Regions from separate parts of the Paenibacillus sp. NPDC058898 genome, predicted to be linked through region 1. Evidence: riboswitches for the same ligand, from Rfam matches in the RefSeq annotation. Region 1 holds a riboswitch; each other region holds the start of a gene.

Region 1 (3,277 bases):
ATCATCGACTGGGTGAAGGTGTTTGCCGAGCAGAGTCACATAGACAAACAGGAATTTGAGTTTCAGATGCTGTACGGGCTGCGGATGAACGATCAGGCAGCGCTTGCACAGGACGGCTACCGCATTCGGTGTTATATGCCCTACGGAACGATGTGGTACCCGTATTTTACGCGGCGGCTGGCGGAGAAGCCAGCCAACCTGATGATGGTGCTCAAAAATATGTTCAAGTGAGCGGGGGAAAACAATCAATTGAAAGCGAAGCGAGGACGGTAGCTCTCTAGCTACTGTCCTAGAAGAAATAATACGCCTCCGAGCAGTCCATCAGGAAGGAACGCTCCAGCGGCAAGCTGCCTAACCGCTTACGAGTGATGTGCTGTTGCCGATTGGTCTCCAGATCGGCGAGCGCCGATACGGCGAGCTGCATCCGGGCGGATCCCCACTGGTGCTGCTTCTGGGCATAGCGAACGGCCTCGGTCACGGACATGCCTTTCAGCCTCGTAAAGACGGCTGCCCAGCGGACTAGATCCGTGAATTCCCTGTTGCTTGGCAGCGCATATTCGGCATAACCGGCCGCGTCTTTGCAGCTGATTTTGAACAAACCGCAGTTCCAATCTCGTTTGCTCCAGGGGATAAAGCGTTCAGCCGAGCCCTGGTCGAAACGAAATATCTCCATATGGTGGATGGGCTCTACACTTAATGTGGGAACTTCGGTTTCGATAACGGATGTCAGTGCAGCCTCGATGAATTTCGTCATGATCTACGCTCCTTTATAGGAATGTTATATGCGCGGCAAATAGGCCTGGTGAGCAGAGATCCCCCGCTCTCCAGGCCTATTTGTCGTTAGAGGCCCTGTTCCAGTGGCCGCTTCCGCTTAAGGCTCGGGTGGTGTTCTCTCTCAAAACGCGCCTACGAGGTTAGCTGACGGATTCGGGCTTGAGAGCACCCTACCGCAGTGCCTGACCATCTAGGCACTGCGGATTCACCCCATTCACCAATAGAAGCTCCATTGGCGATTTTGGTTCCCCCGTCTCCCCATCTGTCGGGAGCTCAGCGTATAACGAATGTTTCGAATAGATGGATGAATCATACGCCGGAGGAAACTAAAAGTAAATGATCATATGGGACGGATATATTCCGAAAATCGATGAAAACTGTATAAGAAAACGTGTACATTCAGTCGTGTCATCGATTATCATGGCAAAATCTCGGTATCTCGATAGATTGCGATAAATACAAGAAAACAAGAGAAATACATAGTATGGAGTAGTATTCGGGAGATAATGAAGCAATACTGGTCAGTTCCTGTTCGACATAACGCCACATGTGTTTTTGCTCACATTTACTTCCTGCAGGGCCAGACGTATGATACGAACTATGAATTGACGGACATCAGCGACAGGCAAACGGGCAGCCGTTCCATGAAGGCCTACAGACAGTGTGAGAGCTCAGTTGGGCTCTTTTATGGATCGAATCTCGGGCGAAGGCGCCATGGGCCTTCGCTGAAATTGCAGGATGATGCGACTCTCACCGCTCGAACCTGATGCTGTGTTGTTTTGCCGGACCTGGATGTTTAGTCAATGGCTAATAGAATAACATGCTACTCGTTTTCAATTTTCGCTGAGTCCTTGAATGGAAAAGGAACGGGGGAACCAGTCGGGAGATGAATCTATCTCTCAGGGGTGAATCCCATGGACAAGATAACGGTCTATGGGTAGGGCGACTCTCACGCCCGAATCCGTCAGCTAACCTCGTAAGCGTATCGAGAGAGGCAACGATTGTCGTGGACTTGGGCCACGGTGTATTTCACCGTGTCCTATTAAGGAGCCTGCGGGAAGAGTTCTTCTCTTTCCACAGGCTTCTTTGTTGTTGTCTTCTCTTTCCGAACTTAGGAGGAGAATAAAAGATGGAGAAATCGCAGGAGTTTATCCTGGTATCCGCACCGAACAAGGCCGGGGAAGAATTTATCCGCCAGCTGATCTTTAAGCGCATTTCGTTTGTGGCCATAGCCAACAACCGGGTTGAACAGGAGAGGCTGCATGAGCTGGGCTGCACCAACATGATACTAATCGATACAAGGGACGAGCAAACCTGGATCATTCCCGAGTTTCCCGTCAGCAAGGTGTTTCTGTTCGAGAGCAGCTTGAATCTATGCTGCCGCTATTTACGGATTTGCCGGACCTGGACCACAGAGTCGATTTATGTGATTACCCATTCCAGCAATCCGCGATTGATATACAAAGGGCTGGGTGCCGATGTGGTGCTTCATACGAACCATCACCAGGTATCCTTCCTGATTTTGTCCATTGTCAGCTAAGGTCTTGGCTGATATCACAACGAGGTTTTAGGAGGTTATATTCATGCAGGATTTATATATGGTGCTCATATTGGGAGGAACCTACGGACTGTTCATGCTGTTCATGTCTTGGTGTGGGCGCGTGGTTTCTGAACCGGAGGCGGATTAACCATGATGATCATTTTGGTATGCACGCTCTTTATTTTTCTGTACTTGATTTATGCGCTGATTCACCCTGAAAAATTCTAGGGAGACAGCTGAAGGAGGAAGGCATTCGCCATGGGCATTTTACAAATTGCCATCGTTATACTCGTTCTGGTGCTGCTGGTAAAGCCGCTTGGAACTTATCTATATCAGGTGTTTCGCAATGAAGGCAATGGAACGGACAGATGGTTCTCCTGGGCGGAGAAACCGATCTTCGCACTGATTGGCTTGAAAGAACGCAAGGGAATGACGTGGAAAGGTTATGCCATCAGCTTTGTGATGACGAATATCGTGCTGGTCGCGGCTGGGTATTTGATTCTGCGGTTGCAGAGAGTACTGCCCTTCAACCCGAATGGCATCGATAATATGGAATCGACCTTGTCGTTCTCTACGATCATCAGCTTTATGACCAATACGAATCTTCAGCATTACAGCGGGGAGTCGGGGTTATCCTATATGGCCCAGATGGCTGTCATTACGATGATGATGTTCACATCTGCGGCAACCGGGCTCTGCGTGGCGATTGCTTTTATCCGGGCGGTGACTAGCAAGGGCTCAACCGTCGGTAATTTTTTTGAGGACTTCGTCAAAGCTCACACCCGGGTGTTCATCCCGGCTGCGTTCATCATTGCAATGATACTGGTTGCGCAGCAGGTGCCGCAGACCTTGCAGCCTACACTCAGCGTCACGACACTGGAAGGTAGCGAGCAGCAAATAGCCGTAGGGCCAGTAGCTGCGCTTGAATCGATCAAGCATCTGGGCACCAACGGCGGCGGGTTT
Region 2 (3,277 bases), on a different contig from region 1:
CAATCGCCTCCATAAACCGTTTACCCATTCCGCGCCCGCACCAATCAGGCCGCATGCCAAGTCCGATTCGTGTCACCTTGTGCATCGGAAACAGCTGGGCAAATCCCCACAGGGCCTCCCGTTCATCCAGAATTGAGATGTACTGCCTCTGGCGAATGTCGGGATCGCCAAACTCGACCTCAAGCCCTTTCATCTGCTCCCAGGGAAGAAAGCCATAGATATTATAGGGAGGAGGATAGGTCCAGGCGCATATTTCCTTTGCGTGCTCTTCACGCATGACTACGGTGTGAAATGAAATCGGTGTTGCATCCATTGGTGAAGTCCTCCTATCGTATATATGAATGATAACCCTTTTCCGAACATCCAAGTCGCATCAAAAAGCCCGTCAAAGAGAGGTAAGGGCTCCTTTAACGGGCAAGCAGTGTGTATAGGGATGATTAGCCTCTAAAGCTTAGGATGATTCACCAGCCGACTCTTCATACGTATCATCGCTCATGATACGCTTTGCACCCACGTATCGCTGATCATAGTACTCCTCTGCAAGGCGGTTGATAACCACGCCGCGGTTGGTCGAGGCATGGGCAAATTTGTCATCGCCGACATAAATGCCGACGTGGGAGATGCCCTGGCCCGATGTGTTGAAGAACACCAAATCGCCAGCGCGTAGATCCTTACGGGACACGCTTGTCCCCATGTCGAATTGAGAGCCGGATTGATGCGGGAGCTTCAAACCGAGTTTGGCATATACATACATGGTGAAGCCGGAACAGTCAAATCCGCTCGTGGTCGTACCGCCGTAGCTGTATCGTGTACCTAGCACCTTATCGATTTCCTGATCCAGCGCACTATCAGCAAACACGCTGCCAACGCCCAAAGTGAGTAGCAGTGTGATACTAAGGGCTGCTGTTGATAATGTTTTCTTCAGCATGGAAAGCTCCTTTTCGCTGCCGCGAGGCATAGCAATCTATGTATTAAAGCACTTACATTAATGACAAAGTTGTTACTGCGTCCATTCTATCAGACAGCAAGCGGGATTGGCAATTATTTCTTGATGGATTTTGCTATTTTTCAATCGCATTAGCTGTCGAAGCGTCAGATAAAATCAATATTTTTCCAAAACGGTGTTTAATGAAGAGAGAGAAGGGTATATAAAGAATAAGAGGGTATTGGGGATGGAATAACCAAACGAAGTCATTTCAATATCTTCATTCATTTTTTTTTGAAAAGTGGAAACTTTTTCGTTGTCTTAAACGTTATAAAGGTATACACACAATCAACAAAAGAAAAAAGCCGCTGGATGAGATCGGCACAATCTCATAAACCCAGGGCTTCTTAATAAGAGTAAATCAATAAAGTTCCAACATTAATTGTAGTTCACAGCTACAGATTTGTACGTATTCTGACTCATAATTCTCTTAGCGCCTACATATCGGTTGGCGTAATAGCTCTGGCTTAGCGGACTGATCATGACACCACGCGAAGATGAGGAATGAGCAAATTTGCCGCTCCCAACATAAATACCCACATGAGAGATACCTCTACCGGATGTGTTGAAGAACACGAGATCGCCAGCTTTCAGGTTGCTCTTGGATACTGCCGTTCCTACTTTGTATTGAGCTGCAGACGTTCGCGGCAGGCTAAGGCCAAGCTTCTTGTAAACATAGCTCGTGAATCCGGAGCAGTCAAAACCATTCGTTGTGGTTCCACCCGTTTTATAAGAGACACCAATGGCTGGTTTGATTGCTGTATTTAATTTGGAATCGGCGAAAGCGCTTCCGGTCCCTAATGTGAGTGCGAGTGCGAGGCCGAGAGAAACAGCCGTTAACTTCTTTTTCAAAACAAAAAGCTCCTTCCATTGCCTGCGAGGTTAGCTTAAGGGTTCGGTTGAAAGGTCCCCTATGATCCCTCTCTTGCGAGATCAATTCACCCAAAACGGATCCCCCGCTTCCCATATCGTTATGGGAATTCGGCTCCTTAAAATGTTGATGAACCCATTCATTGACGTCTGACGTTCCAACATTGTTAACGAATTTACATCGTTCCAACAAAAAAGTTACAGTAAAGATGACAAAGTTGTTACTAACATATTCGTTATTTTAGCAGAGTATTAACAATTTGGCAAACGAGGAAAGATCATTTTTAAACAAAAAAACCTGTCCCCATCTTGGGGAAACAGGTTTTTTTGTAATTTGGCGCTCAGAAATTTGTAATATAGAGGATAAATGAATGCTTATTCTTTGTAAAACCAAGCTCGAGATAAAAACGTGTCACTTCGGATTACAGCTTATTCGCGAGCATGATTCACCATTTCAGGGTAACGAATTGTAACGATTAGGAATGCTGTGAGGAGGAATCTCCCCACAAATGATATTGGGTGGAAATTACCCAAATTTGGAATAGTCCATTCAGGAAATAAGAGGCCTGCTGTATAATTAAGCCGATCAACCCGGCCCAGAAGAGCGAAGCCGAGCTCAGGAGCAACAGAATGACACAGGCTGATCCGCCGATGGTGATGGACAACAGCACTGCCGTGCCCAAGCGACGGAAGAGTGCCAGAATAGAGCTGATCATACCGAACCCCCCAGTGCGCCCGAATTGCATATAGAGCAATAACAGGCGGATCAGATAGGCGTACAAGAACCACCCAGCTGCATAGGGCAGTGCATGAAGCAGCAGAACAGGCTCTTGAATCCCATTCAGCAGAATCGGAAGGATTTTGGGCAGAATCCAGTAACCGGGCGCAAAGGTGAGAATGAGCTCTATCAGATAGAATAGCGTTACGGGTTTCCACAGTTTCCGCATGCCAATGAAGAAGAATAAACCGCGCTCGCCCTTAGCTTCCTGGTGAAGGTTGTAGAAGATGCCGGCCCGAATGAGCGGGGTGAAGATCATCCTGATCAAGAGCAAACCGGCCAGAAGCCATGCGTAGGTATGGACCGTGCTGCTCAGGGATAGGCTCATCTCGCCCTCGTAGAAGAATAAAAGACGGCTGAGCTCGTTAGGGGCAGAATCCGGATATCGCATAAGAAGGGGAACGACTGCCGATTTTACGAGTCGGTACAGGCAGTATCCCCACAGCAAACGGTATAAGAAGAGCAGAATCGAGACGTATAGCTGGTCTTTAACACTGATCCACCCTTGGCCTGCGTAACTTTTCATGTGCTCCCCCCTCACCATGACAGGCTGCCGAACAGCGTCTCCACAAGCTTGGTAATACTGAGATTCCAGCGTGTAACCACCTTCGGATCCATTCCTGCCTTCATATAGTTATTGATGT
Region 3 (3,277 bases), on a different contig from region 1:
TTCAGGCGTTAAACCCATGGAGAGACCCACCGTACCGAAGGCGGATGTCGTTTCGAATAGGATCTCCAGGAAGCTCCCTTCCTCTGTCGTTGACAGAATCATCGATACGATTAGAACGAGCAGCAGTGCCAGTAATGCAATGGTCAGTGCCTTCAGCACCCGCTCCTGGGCCAGGCGATAACGGAACATGACGATGTCTTCACGCCCGCGCATCATGGCGATAACCGCCCCCACCATAATGGTGAAGGTTGTTGTTTTGATACCGCCACCGGTTGACCCTGGGGATGCTCCGATAAACATCAGAATCACGATAAAAAATTGCGTGGCCTGTCGAAGCCCCGTAATATCTATAGTATTCGCGCCAGCTGTACGCGGCGTTACGGACTGGAATAACGCACCGAAGAATTTTCCGCCCCAATTCAGAGAGCCGAGCGTCCTCGGATTGGTGAATTCAAATATAAGAATGACGATAAATCCAACCAGCAGCAAGGTAGCCGTCATGGTGAGCACCACTTTGGAGTGCAAGGAAAGTCTCCGCTGTTTTCGGAAATCAATCAGATCGGATAATACGATAAAACCAATCCCACCTGAGACAATCAAAAACATCACGACTATGTTGACTACAGGATCGTAGACATACCCAGTCAAACTCCGAAAATCACCAAACAAATCAAAACCGGCGTTGTTAAACATCGTGACTGCATGAAAAACGCCATAATAAATCGCCTGGCCGATCGGCATATCAAACGCCCAGCGGATCGATAGAATGATGGCACCACAGGCCTCGATGATGAGGGAGTACAACAAAACTCTGCGAATCAGCCTTACGATTCCTTCCATCGAGGACTGATTCATCGCTTCTTGCAGAATGAGACGATCCTTGAGCGATATGCGTCTTTTCAGAGCCAAGGCAAATAAAGTAGCCATCGTCATGAATCCGAGCCCGCCGATCTGAATCAGCAGCATAATCACGACTTGGCCGAAGGAACTGAATGTCGTTCCTGTATCCACCACAACCAGACCCGTTACACATGTTGCCGATGTCGAAGTGAACAAGGCATCGATAAATTCAAGCGGTTCACCTGTACTTGTGGAAATCGGCAGCATTAACAGCGCCGTCCCGATGAAGATAATAGCCGCAAAACCAAGCACGAGAATCTGCGGCGGAGACAACCTGAGCCAGTTAAATTTAGAGTTCAATCGGTCACCTTCTTAAAAAAAATCAAGAAAAAAAGACACTGGAAAACGCAGTGCCCTTTACGGTCTGGTTCCTGTGCTGCAGCCTACGAGGTTAGCTGACGGATTCGGGCATTTCCACAGGTCGCCCTATTCATTATTCTAGGAATAATGAAATTCACCCCAATTACATGGTTCCCCCATTTTCAGTACGAAATTCGGCTGGAATATTCGGTTCCTTGAAGCATGATGTGATTATAACGCAATCTGGTACGTAACCCAATGCCGTTTTTCACCCAAAAAATCTTTAAAAGAGCGCGAATTGGGCATATTCAAGAATACAAGCATGGGGTTCTCTAACGTTTTCGAAACCTTTCATTCATTTTCATCGATTTGTTTCATTATTCCGGATATTGGGATAAGCTGCTTATGACTTTCATAACTATGTTATATTGACTCTATGCGTACTTAATCAGGCATATCGAATACCAGTGGGAGTATCAACTTTCCTAGAGGAGGAATTTCATGAATCGTGCAAGAGAGCCCTTGAAGCTGAAGCCCAATCTGAAACAGCTCATCGCGCCTGCCGCAGTCGGCCTGATTCTGTTCCTATTATTTCAGGTGTTTCCGTCGACGAATCCGGATTCTACCGAGATGGCATCTCCGAATATCATATCCAAGGAGCAGGCTCGGCAAGCGGCTTCAAGCTTTGCTCAGGAGCATTTGCAGTTTAAGGCTGCAAAAACGGATGACACATTGGTTACATATCAATCCAAATCGGAACTTTACGGATATCTGGCGAAGGAAAAGAAACTTTCGGAATACAACAAAACCTATGAAGCCAAATATCCCTATGACGTATACCGCGTTCGCTTCAGCGAGCCGGGAGGGGATGCCCTCAATGTGGACGTGCACATGCAAAATTCAGGCATCGTCGGCTTCTCGTACGATTACGCCCGCTCCAGCTATGACCGGATTGAGCTGAACAAGGGCGATGTACAAAGGCAGATGCTGCTTGTCGTCGAGGATGGCATGTCATTAGCCGAGAAGCAAACGCTCGCGGAACCTTGGCTCCAGCGAGCGGGCTATGACCTGTCGCGCCTTGAGCTGGTTACACGGGAAGGGGAACCCCGGCTCCGATATGTGGACCCGGAATCCAAGATTGGCGATTCCCGATTGGAGCACCGTTTCACCTTCGAACATGGGAAATTACGCTCCTATGATCCATCCTTCTCAGTCCCGTCCGCCCATTCCGCCTATGTCAACAAGCAGACTCAGGATGCAACGCTGCTGACACTCGCAGGGTATGGCCTGTTCACCCTCATCCTTGGCATTCTTGCCATTGTGTACAGCGTAAAGACCAGAGCCTATACGTCGTTTAAGCGCGGCCTGTTCCTAGCGGTGCTGCTGTTTATCATTCAGATGCTAAATACGTATAATCTGATTCCCGTTTTCAAATCCGAGGGGATGTCGCAAACCGGTATAGTCGGGATGATGATTTTCTATGCGGTCTATTCGCTCATATTCTCCGCCCTGCTCTATTTCTCCCTTGTCGGGGGCAACGGACTATGGCAAAAAGAAGACGGGCTCAATCCATGGCCGCGCGCCAAAGAACCCGGATACGGTCATTATGTACTGGACAGCATGAAGCTGGGATATATGTGGGCTTTCATCTTGCTTGGGGTCCAATCCATTATCTTTATCGTTCTGGGCCTAACCTTAAATACATGGTCCACCACGGATGCCACACAGTCGCCTTATAACATGCTCTATCCTTGGCTGTTTCCGCTGATGGCCTGGCTGGCCGGCATATCCGAAGAGGCCGTCTATCGACTGTTCGGTATCAAAATGGTGAAAAAGATCGTCCGCAATACTTTCGTTGCCAGTTTGATTACCTCGCTCATCTGGGCGCTCGGGCATACGCTTTATCCGATATACCCTGTAATTTCCCGGCCCATTGAACTGGTTATCATCGGCTTGCTGTTCAGCTACATCTTTTTGAAATATGGGTATTTGGCGGCCATGTTCTCCCATGTCATCTTTAATAGCATCTTGATGGGTATTAGCCTGATCTTGCTCAAGGACACCACCAACTTGCTGA

Evidence for each region. Region 1 has a riboswitch for cyclic di-AMP ahead of ACOZB4_RS21635 (hypothetical protein). Riboswitches for the same ligand answer to the same signal wherever they lie in the genome.
Region 2: another riboswitch for cyclic di-AMP. It lies ahead of ACOZB4_RS32710 (C40 family peptidase); the one in region 1 lies ahead of ACOZB4_RS21635 (hypothetical protein).
Region 3: another riboswitch for cyclic di-AMP. It lies ahead of ACOZB4_RS25275 (TrkH family potassium uptake protein); the one in region 1 lies ahead of ACOZB4_RS21635 (hypothetical protein).

Annotation. Positions count from the first base shown of each region.
Region 1 is NZ_JBMOSM010000008.1:121,491-124,767, reverse strand. It holds gene ACOZB4_RS21645 (proline dehydrogenase family protein) at 1-231, shown strand, start outside; gene ACOZB4_RS21640 (hypothetical protein) at 290-754, opposite strand; cyclic di-AMP (ydaO/yuaA leader) riboswitch at 888-1,063, opposite strand; cyclic di-AMP (ydaO/yuaA leader) riboswitch at 1,606-1,773, shown strand; gene ACOZB4_RS21635 (hypothetical protein) at 1,904-2,314, shown strand; gene ACOZB4_RS21630 (potassium-transporting ATPase subunit F) at 2,465-2,542, shown strand; gene kdpA (potassium-transporting ATPase subunit KdpA) at 2,573-3,277, shown strand, end outside.
Region 2 is NZ_JBMOSM010000025.1:36,558-39,834, reverse strand. It holds gene ACOZB4_RS32720 (GNAT family N-acetyltransferase) at 1-313, opposite strand, end outside; gene ACOZB4_RS32715 (C40 family peptidase) at 452-925, opposite strand; gene ACOZB4_RS32710 (C40 family peptidase) at 1,364-1,837, opposite strand; cyclic di-AMP (ydaO/yuaA leader) riboswitch at 1,842-1,982, opposite strand; gene ACOZB4_RS32705 (hypothetical protein) at 2,332-3,159, opposite strand; gene ACOZB4_RS32700 (M1 family metallopeptidase) at 3,171-3,277, opposite strand, start outside.
Region 3 is NZ_JBMOSM010000011.1:144,438-147,714, forward strand. It holds gene ACOZB4_RS25275 (TrkH family potassium uptake protein) at 1-1,200, opposite strand, end outside; cyclic di-AMP (ydaO/yuaA leader) riboswitch at 1,266-1,410, opposite strand; gene ACOZB4_RS25280 (CPBP family intramembrane glutamic endopeptidase) at 1,702-3,277, shown strand, end outside.